3 regions of the Cellvibrio zantedeschiae genome follow, and region 3 is predicted to be linked to each of the others. Evidence: predicted binding sites of a transcription regulator. Region 3 holds the regulator's gene; each other region holds the start of a gene.

Region 1 (7,146 bases), on a different contig from region 3:
GGTGTTGGAAAAAAGTTGTGGGTGAGATGCCAGCACATCCTGATTGTTATCGTCTGCACGCAGAATTTGATCCAACTGCTCACGATTGAGGGTCGTGCAAAAGCAATCGTGATTTAATATCTTTGCTGGACCAGTGCAATCAGCATTGCAGCCGGAAACATTATCGCGGTTCATCAGTATTAACCTGTATGCTACGTGGTAAGCCTAGGGATAAGAGTGCGGCCAGTGCAATAAAAATGGCCGCTACCCATAAGCAAGCGATCAATCCCGATGCCTGGTAAATCCACCCTGAAAGCAAAGTGCCTACCAAACGCCCCAATGCATTGGCCATATAATAAAAACCAACATCTGTTGAAGCGCCATCCTCTCTGGCATAGCTCACAATTAAATAACTGTGTAGCGATGAGTTAATTGCAAACAAAACACCAAATACACACAAACCAGAAATCAACACAGGAGCATTCGAAAAATTTGTCATTGCAAGCGCTATAGCTGCGGTGATAAAAGCCAGAACTAATGCCCACCAAAGTGCGCTGCGTCCATCGGGTACTTTTTCAGTGGATTTTCCTGTCATGTATGGCGCCACCGACTGCACCACTCCATAACCAATAACCCAGAGCGCTAAAAATCCGCCGACTTTCAAAAAACTCCAACCAAGTTGACTACTTAAAAACACCGGCAGCGCTACTACAAACCAAATATCGCGCGCGCCAAATAAAAATAGACGCGCAGCCGATAAAATATTAATTGCACGGCTTTTAGAAAAAACTTCTGAGAATTTTGGTTTGTTTTTAGCTTTGCCTAAATCCTGCTGCAATAAAATTAAGCTTGCCAACCAAATAGCACCGAGCATTGCAGCCATAGCCAAGATAGATCCTTTAAAACCAACGAGTGCAAGCAGTGCACCGCCGAGAAAAAAACCGACGCCTTTAAGGGCATTTTTAGAGCCTGTGAGTAATGCCACCCACCTAAACAATTGTTTTTGCTGATTTGCTGAAACCAAACTTTTAATGGAGCTTTTCGCGCTCATTTTATTGAGATCTTTTGCGATGCCCGACAGCGCTTGTGCGGCCATCACCAAAGGTACGCTTAACCATTGCACAGGGACTACCAAGATTAATAAGGCCGCAATTTGTAACCCGAGCCCAATATTCATAGTGCGGTTTAAACCAATACGCGCCCCTAAATAGCCACCAAACAAATTGGTGATTACGCCAAAAATTTCATAAAACAAAAATAAGGAAGCAATTTGTAGCGGGCTATATCCAAGTTGATGGAAGTGCAAAACTACCAACATGCGCAAGGCGCCATCGGTGAGCGTAAATGCCCAGTAATTACCGGTCACCAGCGCGTATTGGCGAATGGTGGAATTCATTAAACCGATCCGACAAGCTTAGCCAACTCGGCAGTACGGTTTGCATAACCCCATTCATTATCGTACCAGGCATATATTTTCACCTGGGTTTTATTAATCACCATGGTAGAGAGCGCATCTACTATAGATGAGCGTGGATCACCGCAGTAATCATTGGATACCAGCGGCAATTCTTCATATCCCAAAATATTTTTTAGTTCGTTTTCACTTGCTGCTTTTAATAAGGCATTAACTTCCTTCGCACTGGTTTCTCGCTCCACTTCAAATACACAATCCGTAAGAGACGCATTTGCCAAAGGAACGCGAACCGCATGGCCACTTAAACGGCCACGCAACTCAGGGAAAATTTCTGCGATTGCCGTTGCTGAACCCGTTGTAGTAGGAATTAAATTAGAGCCAGATGAGCGAGCGCGGCGCAAGTCTTTGTGAGCTTGATCTAAAATACTTTGGGTGTTGGTTAAATTATGAATGGTCGTAATAGAGCCATGGCGAATACCTAAGTTTCCATGAATAACTTTTACGATGGGTGCCAAACAATTAGTCGTGCAAGATGCGGCAGTAACAATGCGATACTCGGCAGAATTAAATAAATGCTGGTTCACCCCCATCACAATATTTAACGCGCCGGCTTCTTTTACCGGAGCACTCACAACCACACGTTTCACACCTTGATTCAAGTATTCTTGCAAGACCGCAACACTTTTCATTTTACCGCTGCACTCAAGCACAAGGTCACACCCGGACCAATTTGTTTCGGCAATTGTTTTATTAGCGGTCATTTTTATTTTGTGATTTTTGATCATCAAAAAATCGTCGTGGACACTTACTGCTTCATGCAAGGTGCCTTGAATGGAATCAAATTTTAGAAGATGTGCAAAAGTTGCGGCATCGCCGGCCGGGTCATTAATTTGTACAAATTCAAATTCTGGCCACAGATAAGACGCACGCAAAACCAGGCGACCAATACGACCAAAACCATTAATGCCCACTTTAATTTTTTTCATTTTCTATCTCTTAAACGTTAACAGCAGCGATTGGGACGGTCTTGCATTTCGCACAGGCGCTGGTGGTTTTCGGCTAGCCAATCTTTGTTGGCTTCCAGCATGGTACTTAGCATCGCCCTTACCCATTCAGGCAACTCAGGATGCAAGCTGTAATAAATCCATTGGCCCTGGCGACGATCGGCCAAAACCCCCGCTTCACGCAAAAGCGCAAGGTGGCGGGAAATTTTGGGTTGGATGTCATCAAGTGCGCAGGTGAGTTCGCAGACGCATAGCTCTTGCTCGCGCGCTATCAACAGGGCTATGCGGGCTCGCGTGGAGTCCGAAAGGGTTTTACAGATCAGATCGGGGGTAAACATGGGGATTACCAGCTATTGGTTTACATATACGAAAATCAATATATATGAAATTTCGTATATGTAAATCACTGCATGGTAAAAATAGGCTATCGGGATAATGCGGGATAAATCGTGGAACTTTGGTTAACGCTCCAGTAATGCCAACTTATTGGGAACATTGTTCCATTGTTCATGATCAGGAAGCGCGTCTTTAACGATTGATATTTCCGGCCACTCCGCCGCCAGCTCAGCGTTCAAGGCAATAAAGTGCTTCTGATCTTCCGGCACATCATCTTCTTCAAAAATTGCACCTATAGGGCATTCAACCGGGCACAAATTGCAATCGATGCAGGAAACAGGGTCAATTACCAAAAAATTGGGGCCTTCTCTGAATGCATCAGTCGGGCAAACGGCAACACAGGTAGTGTGTTTACATTTGATGCAGTTTTCAGTAACTACAAATGACATAGCAGCTCCGTAACACAGGGAATAATGCCCGCCACTCTATTAAAAAAATCAATATCTGTAAAACTGATTATATTTATAAGCAGTATCACTTTTACTGATACCAGTTGGATTTTCACTTATTCCTATTTTTTTATTTTCTCGCAAGAAATTTGGTTTTCAGACATAAAGCCGTAACAAATGACATTTATGGTGACAACATCCTTCATCACTCCGGAATATCACCATGAATAAGTCCTTTAAAAATTTGGCGCTGTTCAGCCTTATCTCTTCAATCAGCTTGGCGAGCCAAGCGGCTCCCGTGCTTCTGGGTATTGGCAGCATTAGCGGTACTGCTGATAAATCTGGCCTGACCGGCACCTTGGAAAGCGGCGTTAATGCTAATGTCTTTGGCGGTTTGGGTTCAGGTTTGGCTTATGCAGGCAATAACACATTTATCGCTCTGCCTGATCGTGGCCCTAATGCTCAAGCTTACGCAGGCGGCGCAGCGGTGGACAACACCACAACTTATATTCCACGTTTCCAAACGCTGAATATGCAACTTACCGCTAGTAACAGTGGCCTGCCTTTCACTATTACACCAACGCTGACTAATACCACTTTATTGTTTAGCAGCACTGCTTTGAATTACGCCGCAAACGGTGCACCGGCACAAAATGATGCTAGCCACTACTTCTTCAGTGGTCGCTCTGACAACTTTGGCGCGGGTAACTCAACGTCGGCTAACAATGCGCGCCTCGATCCGGAAGGTGTACGCATTTCTAACGATGGAAAAAGCGTATTTATTTCTGACGAATACGGCCCCTATGTTTATCAATTTGATCGTACAACTGGCGAGCGCATCAAAACCTTCACCTTACCCAGTGAATTGGCAATTGCCAATGTAGCCCCTACCGAAGCAGCTGAAATTGGTGGCAATACTGCTGGCCGCACCACTAACAAAGGCATGGAAGGTTTGGCAATTACGCCTGATGGCAAAACTTTAGTCGGCATCATGCAAGCACCTTTGCTGCAAGATACTAATAAAGTCGTTCGTATTGTGACTGTGGACATCGCCTCAGGCACCACTCATGAATACGCCTACCAACTAACAACTGGCTCTGGTGTGAGTGAGATTGTTGCGATTAATGATCATGAATTTTTGGTTGATGAACGCGACGGTAAAGGCTTGGGCGACAACAGCAATGCAGTTGCAAAACAAATTTTCAAAATTGATTTGAACGGTGCGCAAGACATTACCGGTCTTTCTGGCAACCTTGCGTCAAAAGCAGTGGGCAAAACCTTATCCCTGGACTTCAAAGATTTGTTGGTGAACGCGGGCATTGCAGCGCAAAACATTCCAGCCAAAATCGAAGGTATGACCTTTGGTGAAGATGTTGTTTTCAATAACCAAACCTTGCACACCTTGTGGATTTCTAACGATAACGATTTCCTCTCCACTATTACTGACAGCAAGCATCCGCAGGGTTTTAACAACCCCAGCAATTTTTACGTGTTTGGTTTTAGCGATGCAGATTTGCAAAATTACGTAGCGCAAAAAATTAGCGTTAATGTGCCCGAACCATCTACCGCCATTTTATTCTTGCTCGGTTTGGCCGGTATGAGCTTTGTGCGTCGCAAGCACTAATCCCGTTTAGGCTACATAGGTTTAACACAAAGCCCGCTTGCGGGCTTTGTGCTTTTTGGGGCAGGGGAACCGGCAGCTTGCTCAGCCTCATTACTGAGCTAGGCTTATCAGAGACTAGCATTTGATAACAATTCCAGTTACAGCTCAGTAGCCACGGTTCCCTAATGAAAATAACGCAAATCCACCTAAAACAAGTGACGCCCCTTGAAGCGCAGCTCAATCCTTTACAGGAACTCGCGCCAGATCTAATTTTGGTGTTTGGAGCCCTCAGCTTTTTTGAAACCCCGGATTTGGCTGACGCACTAAAACGCGCAGCACCCAATTGCGCCATTATTGGCTGTTCCACTGCGGGCGAAATCGCTATAGATCGTGTTTACGACAACAGCTGCATACTCACGCTCATTAATTTCGAACATACGCAGGCCAAAGCGGTCACTACTGCAATAGCCGATATGAATGATTCATTTGCTGCTGGCGCTCGCCTTGGTTCAGCTCTGGCTCCAGATAATTTGACCGGCGTTTTGCTCTTGGGAATCGGGGTTGCTATTAATGGTAGTGCTCTCGTAGCAGGGTTGGAATCACACTTACCCAAGGGTGTAAAAATCTCCGGTGGATTAGCTGCCGATGCGGGCGCCTTTAAACAAACCTGGACACTTGGCCCTGCGGGTAGCAGCAACCATCATATAGTCGCAGTTGGGCTCTATGGATCCAAAATTCAGCTCAGTTACGGCAGCTATGGGGGCTGGGAACCCTTTGGCCCCGCACGCAAAGTCACACGCTGTGATGGCAACGTGCTCTATGAATTGGACGGCGCACGCGCGCTCGATGTATACAAACGTTATTTGGGTGATTACGCCAAAGACTTGCCGAGTTCCGGCTTACTTTTTCCCTTCGCCATGCTCAACAGCGCGCAAGAAAAGCACGGAATTTTTCGCACAATTTTAGCCATTGATGAAGCCGAAGGTTCGCTTACCCTCGCAGGCGATATAGACCCCAACGGATATTTGGAGCTCATGCACTCCAGTACCGACAAATTAATTAATGGCGCAGAAACTGCCGCCATAACTGCGCAGAAAAATCATCCACAAGTGCCAGATAAGAGCCTGGCAATTTTAGTGAGCTGTGTCGGCCGCAAACTTGTCATGGGAGATCGCATTGACGAAGAAGTTGAAGCAGTCGCGGACATGTTAGGAAAAAATACCACCATCGCCGGTTACTACTCTAACGGCGAAATTGCGGGCACCGAGTTTCATCACGAAAGCCGCTTACACAACCAAACCATGACAATTACCTGGATGAGCGAACTAACGGAATAACAAATCCCATGAGCGACGATTAACCATGCACCCAACGCTTGCACGACAATTGCGTCGGCTTTGCGGAGTTGATTCCGAAGCCGACCTCTCGCAATACCTGGACAACTTGCAACAAGCAAAGTTATCGCCAGAGTTGCGTTTGTTTGTGGAAGGTTTGCAAGAGTTACTTAAGCGCGTGGATTCTACTTACGAACAAAGCGACCGCGATTTAATGTTGCGCTCGCGCAGCCTTGAACAAAGCTCCTCCGAACTCAACGAAATTAACCAAAAAATGCGCGGCGATATTGCGAGCCGCAATCGCGTGTTGCAATCTGTGCGCGAAGCCGCCAGTAGATTATTAGACCAAAGCGAACAAGTACACCGCATTCCCGACGCTGATGATTTGGAAGGTTTCTCTTCACTGCTTTCAACACTGATTGAACAACAAGAACAGCGCCGCCTTGAATTATTCAACCAGCGTTTTGCAATGGATCAACACGCGATTGTAAGCATTACGGATACCCAGGGAATTATTCGTTATGTGAACGATAAATTTTGCGATATCAGCGGTTATGCGCGCGACGAACTAGTTGGAAAAAATCACAACATTATTCACTCCCACGAACATGACCACCATTTTTTTGAAGCTCTGTGGAATACCATCATTGCAGGAAAAGTGTGGCGCGGTGAAATTTGTAACCAGAGTAAAAGCGGCCATCCTTATTGGGTCAACGCAACCATAGTTCCGTTTTTGGACGACCACGGTAAACCCTATCAATTTATCGGTATTCTCACAGACATTAGTGCCAGCAAACACATGGCAGAAAAAATTATCGCCAGCGAACGCCAGCATCGAAATTTAATTGAGAGCGTGAGCGAAGTTATTTTCCAAATGGATAGCGAAGGCTCGCTACTCTTTCTTAACAGCGCATGGGAAGCCATTACCCATTTTACAATTGCCGAAACACTTGGCCGGAATTTTTTAGACTTCGTACATATTAACGATTTTGACCAAGCGGTTTCGATTTTTAAAAACCTGTGCGAT
Region 2 (7,146 bases), on a different contig from region 3:
TGCAGGTTCAGATTTGGTGCTGGGCGACATATCTACTGTCTTGCGTGAAAAAAGCAGCACCACTGACATACTCGCACGCTTTGGTGACAGCACTTTCACCTTGCTCATTCCCAACATTAAAGCCGACGCTGCAGTAAACCGCGCAGTCCAACTGTGCAAAACTATCGAGCAACATATTATTGAAGTCGACGGAAAAACAATTCAGCTGACATGTAGTATCGGTGTTTCCATTATTAATGAAACCTCAACCAATGCCAGCACCGTGATTGAACAAGCACGTTCCGCAATGGAAAAAGTGGGCGCAGCACAAGGCAACAATGCCAGCTTGTTCGAACCCGAAGTTGCCGTCACCGATGCAGTACGCGATATAGCAGCAGAAATTCAACATGCACTCGACAACGACAGATTCCGTTTATTGTTCCAGCCTATTATTAGCTTGCGTGGCTCGGAAGAAGAGTACTACGAAGTTTATTTACGCATGATTAATGATGCGGGTGTAGAAATAGAACCGGATGACTTTTTGGAAGCTGCCAATAAAATTAACCTCAGTATTAAGATTGATCGCTGGGTAATTTTGGAATCCATCAAAATGCTGTCGCAACATCGCAGTAAAGGCAACAAAACCAAATTGATTGTGAATTTGGGGCGTCAGTCACTGTGCGATGAAACCTTATTACCCTGGCTTGCGGTAGCCTTTAAAGCAGCAAAATTAGCAGCTGAAACCATTACCTTCCAAGCTAACGAAGTTGACGTGACAAATCATTTAAACGCAGCCAAGAGCTTTGCAGATGGTTTGGAAAAGATGAAAACTCAATTGTCGATCACCAATTTTGGCTGCTCTTTAAACCCATTTAATGCACTTAAACATGTATCAGCCGGCATGATTAAAATAGACGGTTCCTTCACCAGCGATATTCAACACAAAAATGAAAGCTCTGCTGCTTTAATCGAACTGATCGAAAAACTGCACGCCGAAAATAAAGTGACCATAGTCCCCTTCGTAGAAAACGCCAGCGTACTTTCAACCCTGTGGCAGGCCGGTGCACACTATATCCAAGGTCATTATTTGCAAGAACCTACACAAGGTTTGAATTACGATTTCAATATGGAGTCTTAATTTTTTAAAAAACCTTTAATAAAAAAAGGCCGCCTTGGTGTATCCAGGCGGCCTTTTTTGCTCATACGATAATCTATTTTTTAGGTTTGCTTGCTTCAATCTTTTCAAAAAGAGCTTTAGCTTCCCGTTGTGCTTGCTCCAAAACCTGAGGAGTTAATTGGGCAGCTGCCGCATCTCGAGCACTTGAATTCATACCATTTGTAGCAGCCAATGCGAACCAAATATAGCCTTGCTTATAGTCTTGCGGTGCGCCTTCACCCTTAACATACATACGCCCCAAAGAAAATTGCGCAGGAGCAAAACCTTGGTTTGCAACTTTGCTATATAAAGAAAAAGCTTGCTTAAGATCTTTAGGCACTGCGGCTCCATTGCCACGCTCACTCATGATACCCAAATTATGTTGGGCTGAAAGATCACCTTGTTCTGCGGCCTTGGTGAAAAAAAGCTTGGCCTTCTGGTAATCTCTAGGTGTCCCCTCTGGATTAAAATACATAATCCCCAGATTGCGCTGCGCATCAACACTTCCCTGCTCTGCTGCTTTCGTATACCACTGGATAGCTTGGTTAAAATCCTGAGGTACACCTTCACCTTTTTGGTATATATAACCCAAGCTGGTTTGAGCAATAACATTTCCCTGTTCAGCAGCTTTAGTAAACCAGTGAATAGCCTGCTTATAATCTTGCGCTACCCCATCGCCTTTAACATATTTAAATGCCGTTCTTAACTGCATGGCCGCGTCAGAAGGCTCTGCATTTAAATTAATCTCTGTGGGTGTCGAACTTATCGACTCCGCTGCGATTAGATCTTTTGAAACTTTTAGTTTTTTCGTTAAAGGTTTAAGTGCAGCTTCTACCCCTTTTTGCAAATAGGTTTGATCTCTTTCGGCTTCAAATAAACGCGGCTTTAATTCGTTAGTGGAATTATCAAGATTCACAACATAGGGGACACTGATACCACCATAAGAAGTAAACAACCAATTGCCTTCCGCATCATAAGCATCCAACTCAAGACTCAATGCCATTTTGCTGCCCGACCACTCCATATCACCGCCATAACCGCCCCCTTTTACGACCAAACCAACTCTCACATTATCCCAAATGACGATTTGCCTGGTTAAGGTTGCTTTGCGTGAAATTACCGCAGGAATGAAAGCAATTTCATAAGGAGTTTGTTTTTTTAAGTTTGCTAAAAAACCTTGTTTAGCTGGACGAATATCCTTATGAGCCTCGTTACTTATTGCAAATGTCCGGACAACTTCTTTAGAAGTTGATGCGGGATCGAGAACTACTTTAATCGGCGTAAAACCCAAGGTTTTTATTTGGCTGATGAGAGCTTCTTGAATAATAGGTATTTCTTGTGGAACAGCTTGAAAATCAGAAGCCATCGGCAAAATGGCTATCCGAGCATTTTTTGGAATATTAGGTAGGGAATCAGCATAAGTGTTGGGATCTGGATCAGCCGCAAACACCAGTCCCGAAAATAGAGTACAACCAAGCATTACAAGCGTAATTATTTTTTTCATAGCAAGCTCCTTTATATCCTTTATTAAATATTTTTAAATTTTATAACAACTTATCGCGCTCTCTAAATCCTAACAAATACAAAATACCATCCAAGCCAAGCGTAGAAATAGAATGTTCTGCTGAGGCTTTCACTAAAGGTTTCGCACGGAATGCCACGCCCAAACCGGCAACACTTAACATCGGCAAATCATTTGCGCCATCACCCACGGCGATTACTTGTTCAAGCGCAATACCTTCTTGTTGAGCAAGCATTGCGAGCAACTCGGCTTTGCGCTGGCCGTCTACGACTGTGCCTACAACATTGCCGGTGACTTTGCCGTCGACAATGTCCAGTTCGTTGGCGTAGACATAATCGATGCCGAGTTTATTTTGCAGGTAGCGACCAAAATAATTAAAGCCGCCGGAAAGGATCGCAGTTTTGTAACCCAATTTTTTAAGCGATGAAATTAATTTTTCGGCACCTTCGTTTAAACGCAAATTTGCTGCGATGCCAGCCAGTACACTTTCATCAAGGCCTTTCAAAAGCGCCATACGCGCTGCAAAACTTTGTTTGAAATCCAACTCACCGCGCATCGCAGCTTCGGTAATTTCTGAAACTTGTTCACCTACACCTGCCGCTTTTGCCAACTCATCAATTACTTCGGCATCGATAAGGGTTGAGTCCATATCGAAACATACCAAGCGACGGTTGCGGCGATAAACTGTGTCGCGCTGGAAGGCGATATCCACATTTAATCGCACTGACAAATCCATAAAATCTGCACGCAAAGCGGCCATATTATTTGGCGTTCCGCGCACAGAAAATTCTACGCATGCATTACCTGTATTCTCAGCCTCGCCTTTGACCACATCCAAACCGACGCGCCCTGAGAGACGATTGATACTGTCGATATTTAACCCGTGCAACGAGGTTACCGCCGTCAATTCCGCAATCTGCGCAGCAGAAACCTGACGCGCAAGCAAAGTCACTATGTGGCGAGTCTTACCTTGCTGTTCAACCCAGTGAGCGTAATTATCATGACTGATGGTTTGAAAGCGCACTTGAATGCCGAGTGGTGCGGTACATTGCTCAATCTCATTCTCCAAGTGGGCACGAGTATCGCCATTCAATTGGAGTTCAACCAAAATCCCCAAGGCGAGCGTATCGTGAATAACGGCCTGGCCGATATCGAGGACATTAGCATTATGTGTCGCCAAGACTTTGGTGATGGCACGCGTGACACCCGGCTTGTCTACTCCAGATGCATTAATCAATAAAATACTATTCACAGTAACTCCACAGCCGTGCTCCCAGCATTCTCAAAAGCGAGTGGCAGCTGAAAGAATTGGTTTTAATGCGCGGCATTCTAGCCTAAGTCGCCTCCCGGCACCTACTCAAATTGTCAGCTAAAGCACTTAACAAGACCCATTTTTACTGGAAGCCTGCGCGCCCCTAAATACCTACAGAAACAGGGGCAATTAGGCTAGAATGACGCCCCATTAGCATTACCTGCCATCCAGGCATCTGAAAATCACGGACTGGTTCCAATAATACTGTTTACTTGAGAGATACATGTCACTGTTCAGCAACTACCGCACCTATCCCCAACTCAGCTTATGCAGCGTCCTGTTATTGGTATTAGGCTTGATGGGCGCGTTTTTTTACCTTTATAACGCCGATAAAAATCAACAGGCAAACATTGAACGCTATGGTCAAATCCTGGCCTCAAGCACAGCGCGCCAAGCTGTAGATGCAACCCTTAATCAAGATATGGTCAGTTTGCAGGCGATTTTGCAAGAAGTTGGGCAATACCCAAATGTGATTGGCGCAACCTTGCGCAATGTCGACAATAAATTATTGGTTCAAAGCGGTTACCGCCCCAATCAACCTGTAGCCGGCAAGCGCTACAACTTCACCGCTCCTGTTGCCCTGCACAATAACGTTGCGGGTTATTTGGAAGTGACTCTTGAAGTACCACGGCGCACAGCGCATGACGAAATCTTTTTAATGTGCTGGTCAGCCGCAGTGACCAGTTGTTTGTTAATGATTTGGTGGTCGATTCATCGCCGCTGGTGGAGCGCGCTGCGCGATAAAATTCCAAGCGCAGATCAAATTGTCACTGCTGTGGTTGATAAAATTCCAACCATCGCCGAAGCAGAAGTGCCCGCAGAACCAGAACCTCTTGCCCCAGCCGCACCAAAACAAGTTTCAGTGCGTTTGAGCTTGCACATAGTGAATCTCAGCAAGCTTTACCAGCAACTCAACAACGAAGGTTTTAATGGTGTTGTGCGCCGTTTTGAAAAGCAACTGCAAGGTTTACTAAGTCTTTACAACGGCCAACGCCAACTCTTAACCGATGACACTTTGTTGATTGATTTCTCTGGCGAAGAGTTTCACGAATGCAGCTTTCGCGCCGTATGTTGTGCACAAATCTTAATGAATATGGCAGCGCGCAACCCAAGCCCAAGATTACAGCTTGCTGCAGCAATTCAACCATTGCCTGAACCACCACAATCAGCAGGCTGCGCTTTAGTGAAAGAGTTTTTAGTTCAGCACAACAATAGCCTTAAGCCAGAGAAAAACGTTATTTTGGTTAACGGAAGTTTGCTCGATACTGTCCTGCAACATCATGCAGAATTTGATCTCAACACTGGCAAGCTGCTACACATTAAAGCGCCTTACAGCGAATACGTGAACAAACAAGAAGAGCAATTGTTGTTACGTCAGTAACTTTTACTTTAATTCGTACCCGCAACAAATCTGTAACACTCCCATCATCTGCCTGTCATTTTTTAGTCATAGCCTTGTAGGAAATTCAGCCTACAAGGTGTGACTTCATGCTCAACATTGAACAATCAGTTACTGACAAATTTCCTGGCTTCGCCGATCAAGCACCCCTAATTCGAAACTCCACCTTATCTATCTTGCGCAAGCTCACGCGCGAACAAGAAGTTAATAATTTCCTGCGCGAAAACCAGGGCGTTACCGGTATAGATTTTATAGACCGTATTTTTGATTATTTTAATTTTAGCTACAGTGTTTCGCAGCGTGACCGTGACAATATTCCAGCGCTTGGACGTTTAATTATTATTGCTAATCACCCGATTGGTTCACTCGATGGCTTGGCCTTAATCCGTTTAGTCAGTGAGGTACGTAGCGATGTAAAAATTGTTGCGAACGATATGTTGATGGCTTTTGAACCACTGCACGAGCTATTACTGCCGCTCGACAACATGACCCGCGGTGCCTATAAACAAAGCTACAAAAATATCTTACAAGCGCTCACTGACGAACAAGCCATTATTATTTTCCCTGCAGGTGAAGTGTCGCGTGCCAGCGCACAAGGTATTCGCGATGGCAAGTGGCAGGCTGGCTTTTTACATTTTGCACGCAAAGCCAAAGCACCGATTTTGCCAATTTTTGTAGCGGCTAAAAATTCGTGGCTGTTTTACACCACATCAATGATTTTTAAACCCTTGGCAACCGCATTACTCGCCCACGAGATGTTTAACAAACGCTCGGCAGAAATTAAATTTCGTGTTGGTGAAGCCATTCCGCATCATTCACTCGAATCAAATCAACTTGCCGATAAAGCACTTATCAAACGTTTAAAAAAACATCTTTATAAAGTTGGCAAAGGCAAAAAATCAATTTTCGTTACAGAAAAAACAATCGCCCACCCGGAAGATAGCAGCACAATAAAAAAAGAATTACAAAGTGCGAAGCTTATAGGTAGCACACGCGACAATCACAAAATATTTTTGTGTACTTATGAAAATCACCCAACCGTTTTACGGGAAATTGGCCGCCTGCGTGAACACACTTTCCGCAAAGTTGGCGAAGGCACAGGAAGCCGCCGCGATCTTGATAAGTACGACCATTATTACCGTCATCTAGTCTTGTGGGATGAGGATAGGCTCACTATCGCTGGCGCTTATCGTTTGGGAGAGGTGAATAAAATTCTCCACAAAAAAGGCGTAAAAGGTTTATACACTGCAGATTTGTTCGATTATCAGCCATCGGCCCTATCCTATCTCGAACATGCTTTGGAATTAGGCCGCAGTTTTGTGCATCCACATTATTGGGGCAAAGCCAGCCTGGATTATTTATGGCAAGGTTTAGGTGCCTATTTGCAGCACCACCCGGAAATTCGTTATGTTCTTGGCCCCGTAAGCATGAGTGCACAATATCCAAAAAATTTACGCGATGCCCTGGTATTTTATTATCAACGTTATTACAGCCAGATTGATTCGCAGTTTGAAACGTTTGCAGATGGAAAACATCCACACGAAACCGATGAAGATGAATTAATTTATTTGCAGAAACAATTTTCCGGATTAAATCGAGAGCAAGCATTCGAGGTTTTGCAACAAAAGTTTTTTGCCCAGGGACATAAAATGCCCATTCTTTTTAAACAATACGCTGCGCTTTATGAAGACGGTGGTTACCATTTGCTCGCCTTCAGTGTGGATTCGGAATTTGGCAACTGCGTTGATGGTTTATTCATGGCCGACTTAACCTTTATG
Region 3 (7,146 bases):
TTTTTATTTCACCTAATCTTTATTCAGCTGCCAGCCAGTTACGCTTGGCTATGTTAAACGGACAGCAACCGAGCAGCCCGGTGAAATGTAAATGTGTGTCGCCAAAGCCGCTCAACATTCACGTTAAAACAAGGAAAACTTCGATGAAAAAGCAGCGTGTTTTACTTCTGGCGATTCCAATCATTTGGGCAGCTTGCGCCATTTCCTGTTCCAGCAGCGACAAGAAAAAAGAACCCACAGTATCCTCGTCTTCACAAGTAGAAGAAATACGAGTTACAGGCGCAAAAGCCACACGCAAAATTGAACGCGAAGCCAAAATGGCGACACCTGCGCCTACTCCAATAGCCTATGCACCAAGTCAGATACAAGCTGTAAGAAAAATGTCTGAAATAGCTTCACCTCCTCCACCGCAAAACACCGAAAACTATCAACACAAAGAAGAAAGCCCGATCAAAGTTACCGCTAAAGAACCCGTTTCTACGTTCAGCATTGATGTAGATACTGGCGCTTACGCCAACGTGCGCCGCTTCTTAAACCAGGGTCAATTACCACCGAAAGATGCAGTACGCATTGAAGAGTTGATTAACTATTTCCCTTACGCAAAAGTCACCAAAAAAGGTGCGCATCCGTTTGGTGTTGATACCGAGGTTGCACCCGCGCCCTGGAATGCTGATCACCAATTGTTACGTGTGCGCATTCAGGCGATGGATACCAAAACGGTTTCATTGCCCGCATCTAATTTAGTGTTTTTAGTAGATGTGTCTGGCTCAATGAGTTCGCCTGACAAACTCCCGCTAGTAAAAAATACGCTCAAAATGTTGACGAAAAAATTGCGCGCACAAGATCGTATTTCGCTTGTTGTTTACGCAGGCAGAACGCAAGTTGAACTTGAACCTACAGCAGGCAATGAGCACGATAAAATTCTCGCGGCTATCGACAAGCTTGAAGCGGCCGGTTCAACCGCTGGCGAATCTGCAATGAAACTCGCATACCAAATGGCACGCCGCAGTTATATTCCTGACGGTATCAATCGCATTTTAATGGCAACTGATGGCGATTTTAATGTGGGCATCAGCAACATCGACCAACTGAAAGATATGGTTGCCGCTGAACGTAAAACCGGAATTTCATTAACCACGCTCGGATTTGGCCAAGGCAATTACAACGAATATTTAATGGAGCAATTAGCAGATGTTGGCAATGGCAATTACGCCTACATAGATTCTGCCGATGAAGGCCGCAAAGTGTTGATTGAAGAAATGGCATCCACATTTAATACAGTGGCTGCGGATGTGAAAATACAAATTGAATTCAATCCCGCACAAATTTCTGAATATCGTTTAATCGGTTACGAAAACCGCGCGCTTAACGAGCAGGATTTCAACAACGATAAAATCGATGCCGGTGAAATTGGTGCAGGTAAAACTGTTACAGCGATTTATGAATTAACACCTGTGGGCAAACCAACCTTGATTGATCCACATCGTTACGAAAAAGCCGCTGACACCAAAGCTGCAAAAAGCAACGAATTTGGTTTCTTGCGCATTCGCTACAAAAAACCTGATGCAGACAAAAGCATTTTGCTGGAAGAACCATTGCTCATTAGCAACAACAAAACCAGCCTCGATAAAAGCAGCGAAGATTTTCGCTTCGCAGTCAGCGTCGCCGGTTTTGGCCAGCTGTTAAAAGACAACAGCTACATGAACAACTACGGTTTTGATCAAGTTATCGCACTGGCAAAATCTGGTGAAGGCAGTGATGAAGGTTGCTACCGCGCTGAATTTATTCGCTTGATAAAAACAGCAAAAGAATTATCCACACAAACGCCAGCAAAAAAGGCAGAATGACCTTTTGCTTCCATAACTGATTTTTAAAGTAAGGATATTTATGAGTTTGTTGATTCGTTTTTCGTTGGCAACATTGTGTTTGTGTGCAGCAATGCAAACGTCCGCGCGTGAAATTGCACTGACGTTTGACGATGCGCCCTTGGGGGACAGCGCACTCATGACGGGCGCGGAACGCACCAACAAGCTCATAAAATTTTTGCAGGATGCCAAGGTTCCCGATGCACTTTTTTTCGTCACAACCAACAATATTACCGAGCAAAACAAAAACCGCCTTCATCAATACACGCAAGCGGGTTTTCATCTCGCCAATCACAGCCACAGCCATTCGTCGGCAGCCAAATTGGGCGTGAATGATTATTTGAGTGATGCCTACAAAGCACATCTCATTCTCAAAGATTTTGATAATCGCCTGCCTTTTCATCGTTTTCCCTATTTGAATTACGGTGCGGATGCTAGCGCGGTTGAAAAGTTGCAAGCCGGTTTGGGCGAATTGGGTTACAAGGATGGCTATGTGACCGTGGATAATTTTGATTGGGCGATCAGCGGAATTTTGGCCAAGGCTGCGGAAGAAAAGAAAACTATCGACTACAAAAAAGCCAGCGCGCTTTATGTAGACACTCTGGAGCAATCAATTGAGTTTTACGATGCTATCGCCCAAAAAACCTTAAAGCGCTCCCCACGACATGTACTTTTACTTCATGAAAATGATGCTGCCACACTTTTCTTACCTGATTTAATTGCGCGTTTGCGCAGCAAAGGTTGGAAAATTATTTCTCCGCAAGATGCGTACAAAGACCCCATCGCCAAACAAAAGGTTTTTCACAAACAGGGTAGGGTTGCAGGCATCGCAGCGAATAAAGGAGTTCCCGAAACTGATTTGCGCCATGAATCAGAAAATATGGAATATTTAGAAGCTTTGTTTAAAGCGCGGAAAGTGTTTGAGTAATTTGTTGAAAACCGTATCGCTCACACTGAGTTAATCGAAGATTTAAATTTCGACAAATTCAGTGTGCGCGGAAATAGCAATTCTCTTAAGGCTTTTTGTTCGTCAAATTATCTTTAAACCAAGCCACCAATTCATCCTGCATTTCTTTGCGATGATTTCCAATCGAATGGTTATCGCCTTCATAAATAACAAGCTTGTGCGGATGCTTAAGCTCGGTAAGTTTTTTATCCATTGCTTTTGCGTTGGCTACATCAACCCGCTCGTCGTTACCACCGTGCAACAACAAAATGTGTGTGGATTTGGGAATTTTATCTGCCCATAAAAGCGCCGAGCGCTCTGCTAAAGCCTGTTCTTTTTGGATGGCATAGTTAGGAATTCGGTCTTTGTAGACATTTTCCATTTCTGCCCGAAATTTTAATTCCGCCGCGAGATCAACCACTCCACCAGCCACGGCTATGGCCGAAATTTTAGGTGATTGTTTGGCCGCCATATAGGTCATCATGCTGCCACGGCTAAAACCATACATGCCGATTTTCTTGCTATCTACCTGCGGGAATGCACCTGCCAACTCCACCAGTTTGAGTACATCGCTCAGGTCTTTACCGCCAAACTCATCCTCACCTGAATTGGGAATGCCTTTGATAAACCCACGGTATTGGCTGCCAATCACTACAAACCCCTGCTCAGCCATGGGGAAGAAATTCATCATAATGTAGCCAAATACCGAAGCGCCGAAATCGCCATTGCCGCCACGGTTAAAAATCAGCAGGGGTAGTTTGGGTTGTTTAGCAGAGGCCTTGTCCTGTGTTGCGACAGGTTTGGGTGCAACATAAAAGCCGCGAACCAAAATGCCATCCACCAAATAATCAAAGTTTTCACATACTACGGCGCTTTGATAATGCTCAAACATCTTGCGCAAACCCTCTTCCACCTGTTTGTTTTCAGGTTTAGCCATGCGCTCGGCGGCGCCGGGTTTATGTTGGGCGAGGAACGCTCGCCAGCTATCAAAGCTTGCAAAAGGCCCGCTAAAGCAGGAGTTCACATTGAGGAAGTTTTTATCGGTGAGTTCGATCGCAGAGGCAGGCAGGGCGAAGCAATAGCAAGCAAGGCAAAATGTCAGTAGTTTTTTCATATCCAGATGTTCCTTGTTATTTAAAGTCAGGTTTTGCCGATTCCAGTGGCTTTTCATTGTTATAACCGCATAGCCGAATTCATCTTAGCATCATTTTTAAACGAGACTTCATCAGCTCAAAAAAGGAACCTCGGCCGCTCAAGCCGGTATTTTCGGCAAATTTATGAAAGAAATGTGGCGCTTATCGACAAAATAAGTGCAAGTGTCACGAATGTGTAACAAACTCTTTATTAAATAGACTGCAACAATAGTTTCACAAACCAGTGAGTCTTTCAGAGCAGAACCTTATGTCAGGACGTAAAATTTTAATTGTCGATGATGAATCCGCTATTCGCGATATGTTGCGTGTAGCCTTGGAAATGGCTGAGTACGATTGTATTGAAGCCAGCAATGCGCAGGATGCCCATGCACTGATTGTGGATGAAAAGCCTGATTTGATTTTGCTCGACTGGATGATGCCCGGCACCAGCGGTATTGAACTGGCGCGCCGTTTAAAGCGCGATGAAGTGACTGCTGACATCCCGATTATCATGCTCACCGCGAAGGGTGAAGAAGACAACAAAATCCAGGGCTTGGAAGTCGGTGCCGATGATTACATCACCAAGCCGTTCTCTCCCCGTGAATTGGTTGCGCGCTTAAAAGCCGTATTGCGCCGCGCTGACCCTAAAATTTCTGGCCAACCGATTATCGTGCAAGGTCTGTGTTTAGATCCTTCCAGCCACCGCGTTACCATCCATGACCAATCACTGGATATGGGCCCGACTGAATATCGCCTGTTGGAATTTTTCCTCACTCACCAAGAGCGCGCTTATACCCGTGGCCAGTTGCTGGATCACGTTTGGGGAGGCAATGTCTATGTGGAAGAGCGTACCGTAGACGTACATATCCGTCGCTTGCGCAAAGCCCTGAGTATTGATGGCCACGAAGATCTGGTGCAGACCGTGCGCGGCACCGGCTACAGGTTCTCGACTAAAATAGAAGCTTAAGCATAATATGCGACTTCACTAAAGCAGCCCTGGCTGCTTTTTGCTCCACACTCGCGAGGCCAACCTTTTGTTTTTGACCGGTTTTAAAATTGAGCTGCGCCGCCTGCTCATTATTTTTGTAATTTGCGTTGGCTACGGCGTTCTGTTTGGCTTGCAGTGGTGGCTGTTGTTTACCGGCCTGTGCCTCTATCTCGCCTGGCTCTTTTACCAAATGTATCGCCTCAACAAATGGTTGATCAAAGGTACTGATGCGCCCCCGGAGTCGAGCGGTTTGTGGGGTGAAATCTTCGACAACATGTACAACCTGCAACGCCAGCAACAAATCGAGAAAGAAAATCTGCAAGCTGTTATTAAACGCATTCAGGAAATTACGTCTGCCTTAAAAGACGGCATCATCATTTTGGATTGGCGCGGCCATCTGGATTTTTGGAATCCTGCTGCGCAACGCATGATTGGTTTCCGCACTAAAGACCAGGGCTTATCGGTCATCAATTTTATTCGCGATCCTAAATTCGTTCACTACTTTGAAACGGGCGATTACGCGGAGCCTTTGGATTTACCTTCGCCACGCCACCCCAATAAGCAATTGCAAATCCAGATTACGCGCTTCGGGCAACAAGAGCGTTTGATTGTGATTCGCGATATCACGCAAGTGCACAACCTTGAGCAAATGCGTCAGGATTTCGTGGCCAATGTTTCGCACGAATTGCGTACACCGCTTACGGTAATCAATGGTTACATTGAAACCATTTCTGATAACAACAGCATGCCCGCGTGGGATAAACCTTTGCAGCAAATTTTGCAGCAAGGCAAACGCATGTCGCTATTGATTAACGACTTGCTCGTTTTATCAAAATTGGAAACCACCGAGGCAGGGCACAATCAAAAAGAATTGGAGATGGAACCGCTGTTAATTTCCATCAAAAACGAAGCAGAAGCTTTGGGCAATGAAAAGCAACAAACCATTCGTTTGCAATGTGACCAGGCGATTAGCATTCACGCCAACGAAAAAGAAATTCACAGCGCCTTCTCTAACCTTGCGATCAATGCCGTGAAATACACACCAGAAAATGGTGTGATTGATTTGCGTGCATGGAAAGACAATTTACATATCTATTTTTCGGTTACCGATAATGGCCCCGGCATCGATAGTAAACATTTACCACGTTTAACCGAACGCTTTTACCGCGTAGACGCCAGTCGTAACAGTGCCACCGGCGGCACAGGCTTGGGCTTGGCCATTGTTAAACACGTCCTCCTGCGTCATGACGGCGAATTAAAAATCACCAGCGAACTGGGCAAAGGCAGTACTTTTACCTGCGTGTTGCCTTTGCATCACCATTAACACAGACTAGACTCCTTAAAATCCCGGCAGTCAAACATTTTCGTTAGCGCGCATAGTGCAACCTAAATTGCATTTAAAACGTCTAACGAAAATCTATTTGATGACTAGCGATATTTTCTAGCCAATATCCAACTGGGAATACAACGAACACAAGGAGTTTTGATTGTGAAATTTATTCTATTAATCCTTACCCTAAGCGCAGGTCTGCTACTTACCGCCTGCACCGACGCCAAACAAACCCGTTGCATGCCTGTAGTGGTTGCCTATCCAACCTGGTCAGCCAATCAATTGCCACTTGAATCAATTCCCTGGCATAAATTTACCCACATCACATTGACCTTTGCACTACCCAATGCATATGGCAGTTTGCAAACAACTGATGTGGATAAAATTATTGGTCCGATTGTTAAAGCAGCACATGAAAAAAACAAAAAAGTATTTATATCCATTGGCGGAGCGGTTGGATATGGCGATGCATTCCAAAAAATTGCTGCCGATAAAGAGCGCCTAAAATTATTTACACAAAATGTAAAAGCTTATGTAGCTGCAAATCACATCGACGGTGTTGATATAGATTGGGAATATTGGACAAAACAAGCCGCGCACAAACAAGGTGGCAATGATCCAGTTGAAAGCCGTTTGCTCGTAGAATTACTTGCAGCCTTACGCGCAGAGCTTCCCAAAGATATCACACTGACGACAGATATTTTTGCGGGCTATTGGTATGGCGAACAATACTTACCCGAAATTCAAGAGCATGTCGATTATCTTGCATTAATGGCTTACGATTTTACCGGCGCATGGGAATCATCACCCGTAAAACACCACGCCGATTATTCCACGTTTAAAAATAGTATTGATTTTTTTGTAGACAGAGGATTTAAAAAAGA

The links. The regulator PhoB, encoded in region 3, activates phosphate uptake and scavenging genes when phosphate is short. The targets are predictions, from matches to a motif close to TGTCATAAANNTGTAACA.
Region 1: a site for PhoB is predicted at 3,341-3,358, ahead of IE104_RS02120 (esterase-like activity of phytase family protein). Genes of this name have one in related genera too.
Region 2: a site for PhoB is predicted at 5,404-5,421, ahead of olsF (bifunctional ornithine lipid synthase OlsF). Genes of this name have one in related genera too.

The regions. Positions count from the first base shown of each region.
Region 1 covers NZ_BMYZ01000001.1:471,073-478,218, reverse strand. The annotation lists gene IE104_RS02145 (hypothetical protein) at 1-174, opposite strand, end outside; gene arsJ (organoarsenical effux MFS transporter ArsJ) at 161-1,375, opposite strand; gene IE104_RS02135 (ArsJ-associated glyceraldehyde-3-phosphate dehydrogenase) at 1,375-2,379, opposite strand; gene IE104_RS02130 (metalloregulator ArsR/SmtB family transcription factor) at 2,397-2,735, opposite strand; gene fdxA (ferredoxin FdxA) at 2,859-3,182, opposite strand; gene IE104_RS02120 (esterase-like activity of phytase family protein) at 3,406-4,806, shown strand; gene IE104_RS02115 (FIST signal transduction protein) at 4,971-6,122, shown strand; gene IE104_RS02110 (PAS domain-containing sensor histidine kinase) at 6,148-7,146, shown strand, end outside.
Region 2 covers NZ_BMYZ01000002.1:664,954-672,099, reverse strand. The annotation lists gene IE104_RS13805 (EAL domain-containing protein) at 1-1,117, shown strand, start outside; gene IE104_RS13800 (tetratricopeptide repeat protein) at 1,191-2,639, opposite strand; gene serB (phosphoserine phosphatase SerB) at 2,680-3,909, opposite strand; gene IE104_RS13790 (hypothetical protein) at 4,193-5,350, shown strand; gene olsF (bifunctional ornithine lipid synthase OlsF) at 5,458-7,146, shown strand, end outside.
Region 3 covers NZ_BMYZ01000005.1:51,763-58,908, forward strand. The annotation lists gene IE104_RS18440 (vWA domain-containing protein) at 144-1,847, shown strand; gene IE104_RS18445 (polysaccharide deacetylase family protein) at 1,888-2,793, shown strand; gene IE104_RS18450 (alpha/beta hydrolase family protein) at 2,879-3,925, opposite strand; gene phoB (phosphate regulon transcriptional regulator PhoB) at 4,213-4,911, shown strand; gene phoR (phosphate regulon sensor histidine kinase PhoR) at 4,952-6,256, shown strand; gene IE104_RS18465 (glycosyl hydrolase family 18 protein) at 6,422-7,146, shown strand, end outside.